4 regions of the Paenarthrobacter sp. AMU7 genome follow, and region 3 is predicted to be linked to each of the others. Evidence: riboswitches for the same ligand, from Rfam matches in the RefSeq annotation. Region 3 holds a riboswitch; each other region holds the start of a gene.

What was found. Region 3 has a riboswitch for S-adenosylmethionine ahead of ABQM86_RS05855 (hypothetical protein). Riboswitches for the same ligand answer to the same signal wherever they lie in the genome.
Region 1: another riboswitch for S-adenosylmethionine. It lies ahead of ABQM86_RS18855 (DUF1737 domain-containing protein); the one in region 3 lies ahead of ABQM86_RS05855 (hypothetical protein).
Region 2: another riboswitch for S-adenosylmethionine. It lies ahead of ABQM86_RS13695 (aminotransferase class V-fold PLP-dependent enzyme); the one in region 3 lies ahead of ABQM86_RS05855 (hypothetical protein).
Region 4: another riboswitch for S-adenosylmethionine. It lies ahead of ABQM86_RS07830 (homoserine O-acetyltransferase); the one in region 3 lies ahead of ABQM86_RS05855 (hypothetical protein).

The regions. Positions count from the first base shown of each region.
Region 1 is NZ_CP165735.1:4,104,585-4,106,777, forward strand. Features, by position in the region: gene ABQM86_RS18850 (SulP family inorganic anion transporter) at 1-1,007, shown strand, start outside; SAM riboswitch class IV at 1,094-1,205, shown strand; gene ABQM86_RS18855 (DUF1737 domain-containing protein) at 1,219-1,485, shown strand; gene ABQM86_RS18860 (rhodanese-like domain-containing protein) at 1,482-1,892, shown strand; gene ABQM86_RS18865 (O-succinylhomoserine sulfhydrylase) at 1,893-2,193, shown strand, end outside.
Region 2 is NZ_CP165735.1:2,972,128-2,974,320, reverse strand. Features, by position in the region: gene ABQM86_RS13695 (aminotransferase class V-fold PLP-dependent enzyme) at 1-794, opposite strand, end outside; SAM riboswitch class IV at 827-940, opposite strand; gene hisN (histidinol-phosphatase) at 1,125-1,937, opposite strand; gene ABQM86_RS13685 (ribosome small subunit-dependent GTPase A) at 1,992-2,193, opposite strand, start outside.
Region 3 is NZ_CP165735.1:1,243,182-1,245,374, reverse strand. Features, by position in the region: gene ABQM86_RS05860 (sodium:solute symporter) at 1-858, shown strand, start outside; SAM riboswitch class IV at 986-1,105, shown strand; gene ABQM86_RS05855 (hypothetical protein) at 1,122-1,421, shown strand; gene ABQM86_RS05850 (hypothetical protein) at 1,418-1,609, opposite strand; gene ABQM86_RS05845 (VIT1/CCC1 transporter family protein) at 1,842-2,193, shown strand, end outside.
Region 4 is NZ_CP165735.1:1,713,803-1,715,995, reverse strand. Features, by position in the region: gene ABQM86_RS07835 (hypothetical protein) at 1-66, shown strand, start outside; gene ABQM86_RS07830 (homoserine O-acetyltransferase) at 128-1,249, opposite strand; SAM riboswitch class IV at 1,265-1,381, opposite strand; gene ABQM86_RS07825 (bifunctional o-acetylhomoserine/o-acetylserine sulfhydrylase) at 1,565-2,193, opposite strand, start outside.

The sequences.
Region 1 (2,193 bases), 1.9 Mb from region 3:
ACGTGAAGGTCACCGGGGTCCTGCCGCAGGGCCTGCCCATGCCCGCACTCGGGGGTATTGGCTGGGCCGACGCCCTGATGCTGCTCCCCGCCGCCGCGGGCATCGCGCTCATGGCTTTCGCTGACACTGGCGTGTTGTCTCAAACATTGGCAGCCAAGGAAGGGAAGAAGGTCTCCGGAAACAGGGAGATGGCAGCGCTTGGAGCAGCCAATGCCGCTACAGGCCTCTTGGGTGGGTTCCCCATTTCAGGCAGTACCTCCAGGACACCGGTAGCCGTGGATGCAGGCGCAAAATCCCAGATGACAGGCGTGGTGGGCTCCGTGCTGGTACTGGCCTTTATGCTGCTGGCTCCGGGAGTAACCGAGTACCTGCCGTCGGCAACCCTGGCCGCCGTCGTCATCGCCGCGGCCATTGCCCTCGCAGATCCTGCCGGCGTCAGGCGGCTCCTGGGGCTGAGCCGCAGCGAGTCCGTGGTGATGCTGGCTGCGTTCCTGGGAGTGCTGACGGTGGGTGTCCTCCAGGGAATCGTGGTGGCCATCGCCTTGGCACTCCTGGACTTTGTCCGCAGGGCATGGGATCCGTACAGAACCGAACTCGGCGCAGAGGAAGGCCTTCCCGGGTATCACGACCTTGAACGCCACCCCGAGGGCAAGCGCATCCCCGGGCTCTTGATCCTCCGGTTTGATGCACCCCTGTTCTTCGGCAACGGACAGGTCCTGGCGAGCTTCGTGAGGGAGCAACTCGACGAGGCCCCGGACGAGTCCGCGGAGCCCGTCACCCACATCATCCTTGCCGCCGAACCGATCACCGGGATCGACACCACAGCTTTGGATGACTTGGTAACCCTGGACGAATGGTTGGCCAGAAAAGGAGTGGATCTGGTGTTTGCCGAGCTCAAAGGGCCCGTGAAGGACAAGTTGATCCGCCTCGGCACGGCGGCCCGTTTTACGCCGGACCACTTCTACCCCACTGTCGGCGCGGCAGTGCGGGAGCTCAAGGACCGATAGTGGATCAGCCTCCGATTACGCAACATGACGACGGTGCAGCCGCCCGCAAGTGCAGCCCGACGCCCGTGGATGTTACGTTTTTCTTGAGTAATGAGTACCAGCGCAAAGCCCTGACTTGCTGGTCGGCAACCCTCTCTCCGGCGGGGTGCCTCAGGTGACTACTCGGCGTATCGACAACTCGAACTGCAAGCGTGACTGAGGAGCACCAGCAATGCCTGAACCCACTGAAGAAAAACTCTCCTACCGCCTGATTACAGGCCCGGATAACCGCGATTTCTGCGAGCGTATCCACAACTCCCTCGCCGAAGGCTATGTGCTCCATGGCAGCCCGGCAGCCACCTTCAACGGCACGGACGTCATCGTGGCCCAAGCCATTGTGCTGCCTGCGGCGATCGCCAATGCTGATGCCGCCGTCGCCAACGCAGTGGACCAACTTGAGAATTACGACGATGAAGAAGCGTTCGAGGGCCACGCATGAGCTACGCAGGTGACCTGACCCCACAGGACGCGTGGGCCAAGCTCGAAGAAGGCGCGATCCTGGTGGATGTGCGCACCGAGGCCGAGTGGGCCCACATCGGCATCCCGGACACCAAAGCCACCGAGAACGATCCCCTGTTCATCCAGTGGAACCTGGCTGGCGGTATCCCGAACTCCCGCTTTATCGAGGACCTGCAGCAGCAGGCACCCGAGGATGACGCCGTGGAGCTCGTGTTCATCTGCCGTTCCGGCCAGCGCTCCATCTCCGCTGCCATTGCCGCAACACAGGCCGGCTTCACGGCGTACAACGTCCTTGAGGGCTTCGAAGGCGAACCGGACCGCTACGGTGAGCGCACCGTAAACGGCTGGAAGAACCGTGGCCTGCCTACGAATCTGGGGACCGAGTAAGTGACTTTCAATCCCGACGCCGCCGGCTGGAGCCCTGACACCCAGGCCGTTCGCGGTGGCCTTGACCGCACCAATTTCCAGGAAACGTCCGAGCCCGTTTTCCTGAACTCCGGCTTTGTCTACGAATCGGCTGCCGCTGCCGAACGTGCCTTTACCGGCGAGGACGAACGCTTCGTTTACTCCCGCTACGGCAACCCGTCCGTCGCCACGTTCCAGGAGCGGCTGCGGCTGCTCGAAGGAACCGAGGCGTGCTTTGCGACAGCCTCCGGCATGTCCGCGGTCTTCACCGCTTTGGGTGCCT
Region 2 (2,193 bases), 1.7 Mb from region 3:
CCGGCGTCGAGCCAGTCCGGGCGGCCCACTACGACGCCTGCGCCGAAGGGGGCATACAGCTTGTGACCGGAGAACACCACGTAGTCAACGTCGTCCTCCGTGATGTTGATCCGGCGGTGGGGTGCCAATTGGGCGGCATCCACGACGATCCTGGCACCGTATTCGTGCGCCAGTGCAGCGAGTTCTGCGATCGGCAGGATTTCACCTGTCACGTTGGAGGCGCCAGTGACGGCGAGCAGGCTGACCCCGCCTTGGGCCAATTCATCGCGGAGCTTGTCCACCGTGGCGGTCAACGTGGAGGCCGCTACGACGCTGCGGTGCGGGACACCCTGCCAAGGAAGAAGGTTGGCGTGGTGTTCGATGTCCAGATAAACGACTTCCCCGGAGAAACGGCCGTCAATCTGCGGAAGGCAGCCTGCCAGGAGATTCAGGGAGTCTGTGGTGTTTCGCGTGAAAATCACGGAATCGTCGGGACGCCCGCCGACGAACTCACGGACAATACTGCGCGAATTCTCATAGACCGAGGTGCTGATCTGGGACGCAAAGCCCGCGCCGCGGTGAACGCTGGCGTAGTAAGGAAGGACCTCGTTGAGGTAGGCCGAGACGATGGTCAGGGCCGGAGCCGATGCGCCGTAGTCCAGATTCGCATAGCGGACGTGGCCGCCCTGGATCAGCGGTGCCTGCAGCTCAGCGCCAGTGACGGCGGCGAGTGGCCGTGCAGCGGGAGCTGCCTGAGACGGGGTTTCACCGGCGAAAGCCGGGATGATGTTTGAGTCGAACGTAACTGTGCTCATGGGACCTCACTCAAGAGGGATCCCCGGAGGGGGATCCGCGCTTGCCGCATCCGTTCCGGACCGGCCGGGTCGTCACCCGGGGCACCCCGCCGCGAATGGAGGGTTGCCGGCCAGCAAACCGGGGTTTAGCGCTGGCACTCGTGACCTGTAAAAAAGGTTAGGGCACCTCCAGTGGCCCCTCCAAAGTCGCTTCGCTTTGTTAAGCACTTTGTTACGCCGGGTTGTAAATCGCCGATCTGGCGAAGAAAAAACGGCGGACGCCTCCAAAAGGAGGCTTCCGCCTTCGAATATTCGGTGAAAAGCAGCGTGCGTGCCCTGAAACGAACCTGCCTAGAGCAGGTCGTCCAGGCCCGGGTTGAGCCGCTTGAGGACTTCCGAGTGAAGGATGGAGTTGGTGGCCAGCGCGTTGCCGCCGAACGGACCGTCGTCGCCTTCCAGGGAGGTGAAACGGCCACCGGCCTCCGTAACGATCGGGACGAGGGCTGCCATGTCGTACAGGTTCAGCTCAGGCTCGCACGCGATGTCCACTGCACCCTCGGCCACCAGGCAGTATGACCAAAAATCGCCGTAGGCCCGGGTTCGCCATACATCCTCTGTGAGCCCCAGGAACTCATCCAGGTTTCCGCGGTCCTTCCACCCGGACAGGCTTGAGTAGGACAAGGAGGCATCGGACAGGCGGGAAACGTTGGAGACCTTCAAACGGGTGGCCGCGGCAAGGGACCGGCCCATGTAGGCGCCCATGTCCTTGGCAGCCCACCAGCGTTTTCCCAAGGCGGGTGCACTGACGACGCCAACCACGGGTTCACCCTCATCAACCAATGCGATCAATGTTGCCCACACCGGTACGCCCCGGACAAAGTTCTTGGTCCCGTCGATGGGATCAATGATCCAACGCCGTGAGCCGTGTCCGCTGCTGCCAAACTCCTCGCCAAGGACAGCATCCCGGGGGCGGGACCGGGAGAGCTGACCCCGGATGGCTTCCTCCGCTGCTTTGTCGGCGTCAGTGACAGGTGTGAGGTCTGGCTTGGTTTCGATCTTCAGGTCCAGGGCCTTGAAGCGGTCCATGGTCTGGGCATCGACTGAGTCAGCGAGGACGTGGGCAAGGCGCAGGTCATCGTTGTAGGTGGAAACGGGATGGGTCATGCCACCAAACTATCCTGAAACGTTCGCTGCAGCGGGGACGTGAAGCCGCAACGATCAGTTGACGGTGCCCAGTTCCTTGGTCTCTTTTGCTTCCATCCGGGGGTCGGCACCGAGCAACCGGCGCAACGAGGCCAACCGTGCTGCTCCTGAAGGTCCTGCATGGCCGTTGTTCACCCACGGATCCAGGCCGCAGTTGATGGCCGTGGCGTCGTGCTTGCATCCCCGCTCACAGGCTTCGGTTCCTGGTTCAAGATCC
Region 3 (2,193 bases):
ATCATCACGTACTTCGTGGTCTACACACTGGGCCTCCTGATCGGTCAGGACATCTGGCAGCGCGTCTTCACTGCCAAGACCCCCGCCGTTGCCCGTTGGGGCGGCGCCACGGCCGGCGTCTACTGCATCCTCTACGGCATCGCCGGCGCCCTGATCGGCTTGGCCGCCCGGGTGGCACTGCCGGACATCGATGTCACCAACCTCGGCAAGGACGTTGTTTACGCCGAGGTGGCAACCCACATCCTGCCTGTCGGCATCGGCGGCCTGGTCATGGCCGCGGCTGTTGCGGCCATGATGTCCACCGCTTCCGGCGCCCTGATCGCCGCAGCCACGGTGGCACGTGCGGACGTTGTCCCGTTCGTGGCCAGCTGGTTCGGCAAGAACATCAACACCGATGACAGCGAAAACCCCGAGCACGACGTCAAAGCCAACCGCTACTGGGTTCTTGGACTCGGCATCGTGGCAGTACTGATTTCCATGGCGGCTCAGGACGTGGTGATTGCCCTCACCATCGCCTACGACATCCTGGTGGGTGGCCTCCTGGTCGCAATTCTGGGCGGTTTGGTGTGGAAGCGCGGCACGGGCATCGCTGCTGCATGGTCCATGGCAGTTGGATCGGTGCTGACGCTGACCCTGCTGATCCTCTTCGCCCTGGGTGTCATTCCGAGCGCGGACGGCGTCTACGCCAACGAACCGATCTACTACGGTCTCGCCGCTTCGTTCATCGCCTACGTAGTGATTTCACTGCTCACCCCGCCCACTGATCCCGCAGTCCGCGAGGCCTGGGACAAGCGCGTTGCCGGTGCCGTCTCTGAGGAACTCCCGCCTGAGGCCCACCCGGTCAGCAGCCACAAGTAGCGCTGCAAGCAACAGAGCAAAATTCGACGGCGGCGCCTCCCCTTTCCGGGGTGGCGCCGCCGTTGTTTTGTCCCCGGGAAGAGGGCGCCCCAACTTGCTGGACAGCCGTGCGGTAAGGTGGTCCCAGCTTCAAGAGATGTGGTGCCAAGCTCCGACTGGCCACACACCAACCCCATGTTCACGGGTGGTTCGGATGAGGAAGCGGCCCGTCCCGGACCAGAGACAACCGAGCGGGCAAGAGCACTCCCCCAAGGAGCAGTCCCTTGCCGTACCAAGGCGATACCACCCCGGCTACCAGTACCCCGGCAACAACAGCCACCCACACAGTCGCGGTGATTCCCGCCGTCGACCTCTTCCTGGGCACGGTGACCATCACTGCCAAGGCCGGAACCATGCGGTTCGGACATCCCCAACCGCACCTGATCGCGCAGGCGTTGGCCCGAGCGGTCCGGCCGACCCTTTGGTGTGATGCGTCGAGAACCCTAACCGTGACTGTTGCGGCGGCCGGCAAACGCGCCGGCGTGCAGCTTCACTACACACTCAGCCACGAGGAGCCCGCCTAGATTTCCTCGTCTGCTTCGCGGAATTCCTCGGTCTCGTCGATGGGGACCACACGTTCGTCGTCCTCGGGGGCGTCCACTTCTTCCACCCAGGCCTCGTCCACTTCCTGGTCCTCGGCGTAGTCATAGGCCGGATCTGACTCAATGGTGGTCCGTTCCGGGTAGTTGGCGTGTGATTCGGTGGTGTTCATGGTGCAACCTCCGTCTCGTGGGCCGCTCAAGCCCTGTTGAACGTGCGCGGGGTGGGCCCCCGCCCCTGTCCTTCCATCTGAGCACCGGCTAAGTCGGGGGTCAAGGACGGCCGGAAATTACGGTGCGCCGAACATTCCAAGTGAGGAATACCAGCCAAAAAACCGCGCAGATAAGCGGTACAGTGGGGCGTGCAATGGGGCCGCAACTACCCCACCCAGCACAGGAGAGAAAGTGCAACAGCACCAGGAATCCCCCGGTTCGTCGAGCCCAGCTCCGGACCCCACCCCGGAATCGGCAGCCATCGAGAACGTCGGAACGCAACCCGCGGCGCCCTCGCACGCCGACATCCGCCGGTGGCGTCAGTACCTCGCCGACGAGCGCGCCGAGGCCGCGGTCTACCGCGAACTCGCCCAGAGGCGCGACGGCGAAGAACGCCAAATCCTGCTGGCCCTGGCCGAGGCCGAAGGCCGGCACGAGGCCCACTGGCTCAAGCTCCTGGGTGAGCACGCCGGAATGCCCAAGGCCGCGTCAGCCCGCAGCCAGTTCCTGGGATTCCTGGCCCGCAACTTCGGGTCGGTCTTTG
Region 4 (2,193 bases), 470 kb from region 3:
TTCAGCAACGGGGAGATCGCCATGGAGGACTACATGAAGCAGCGCGGCGACATCATGAACGGCTAGCCTGGCGGCCAACCCGGCGTCCTGCAGCCGCTACTCAACTGTCCGGCAACGGCCACTCAACTTAGGCGAAGAAGGCTCCGCGGAGCTGTGCTGAGAGCTGGCCGATTTCCGTCAGGAACCCGTCGTGGCCGATCGGCGCCTCAATGATATGAACCGGAACATCACCCGGCAAGGCTGCCGCCAATTCCCGGGATTGCGCCGGGAAATACAACCTGTCGCTGTCCACCGCCGCAACGAAGAACTCCGCAGTGGTACGCGACAATGCTGCCTCCAGCGATCCACGGCCGCGTGCGACGTCGTGGGACATCAGGGCTTCGGTGAGGGCGATGTAGCTGTTGGCGTCAAATCGTCGGACAAGCTTTGTTCCCTGGTGGTCCAGGTAGCTCTCGACCTGATAGCGGCCGCGCTCCCCCAGGACCGCAGCGGCAAGAGGTGTCTCCAGGTGCTGGGCTTCACGGCCAAAGCGGAAGTCCAACTCCACTGCGGAGCGGTAGGTGATGTGGGCGATGCGCCGGGCCAAGGCGAGCCCGTGTTCAGGGGCAGTGCCACCGTAGTAGTCGCCGTTGTTGAAATTCGGGTCCTGACGGATGGCCAGGGTTTGGGCCTGCGCAAAGGCGATCTGCTCGGCCGTGCTGTAGGCACCCACGGATATCACGGCACAGCGTTTCACCCGCTCTGGGAAGGTCACTGCCCACTCCAACGCACGGGCGCCACCCATGGAACCGCCCAGCACGGCATGCCAGGCCTCGATTCCCAGGGCTTCGGCCAGGCGCGCCTCCGCCTCGGTGCTGTCGCGCAGGGTGACCAAGGGGAACCGGGAGCCCCAAGGACGGCCGTCCGGCGCCTCCGAGGACGGTCCAGTGCTGCCGTAGCAGCCACCCACGATGTTGATGGAGATGACAAAGAACCTGGTGGTGTCGATGGTGGCACCGGGGCCTACCAACTGCTCCCACCATCCTTCTTCGTCCGTAGCTCCCCGGGCTACGTGTGTGCTGCCCGTGAGGGCATGCTGGATGAGCACGGCATTGGAGGCATCGGCGTTCAGCTGCCCCCAGGTCTCATAAGCGAGGACGACGTCGGGAAGGAATCCACCGGCTTCAAGGTCCAGCGGCCCAATGGCGGCGTACTTGACGGTTCCGTCTTCTTCTCCGGATTTTGGAAGGGCTGCAGCAGTGATGGTCATTCCTTTGACACCTTAAACTCGCGCTTGCCCGTCGCCTTGGGTGCGAACAGGCCAGGTCTTCACCCGGGGCACCCCACCGCGGAGGAGGGTTGCCGGCCAGCAAGCCGGGGCTACGCGCTGGCACTCATGACCTATACGAAGAGTCTAGGAAATACAGGGCGGGTATGGCGAAGAATGTGACATCAGTGTGACGCTTTAGGGCGTTTTCGTTCACGAAGCAGCACTCCGGAACGCCGCCCGGCGAATAATCGTCGGTCCGGGCGGCCTCCCAGGAAGGTGGCGGGCGTGGTCGCGCCGTATCGTCCAGGTCCGGAATCAGGCTCCCTTGGCGGCCCGGAATCCGGCTTCGAGGTCGGCGATGATGTCATCCACGTGCTCAATTCCCACGGACAAGCGAACCAGGCCGGGGTTAACACCGGCCGCCAGCTGCTGTTCAATTGTCAGCTGGCTGTGCGTAGTGGACGCCGGGTGAATGACCAGCGAGCGGACATCGCCGATGTTGGCCACATGCGAGTGCAGTTCCAGTCCGTCCACGAAGCGCTTGCCCGCTTCAACGCCACCTTTGATGTTGAACGCAACAATGGCGCCGGTGCCTTGCGGACCATACTTCCGGCCACGGTCGTACCACGGACTGGACGGCAGACCCGCGTAGGCAACCGATTCGACGTCGTCGTGGGCTTCCAGCCACTCGGCCACTTTGGTGGCGTTGGCTACGTGACGCTCGACGCGCAGGCTCAGCGTCTCCAGCCCCTGGGCAATCAGGAAAGCGTTGAACGGGGACACAGCGGAACCGAGGTCGCGGAGAAGCTGGACGCGTGCCTTCAGGACGTAGGAGAGGTTGGCGCCGAGCGCCCCATCCTTGCCAAGATCCCGGGCGTAGACCAAACCGTTGTAGCTGGGGTCCGGGGTGTTGAAACCCGGGAAGCGCTCCGGGTCCTTGCCGA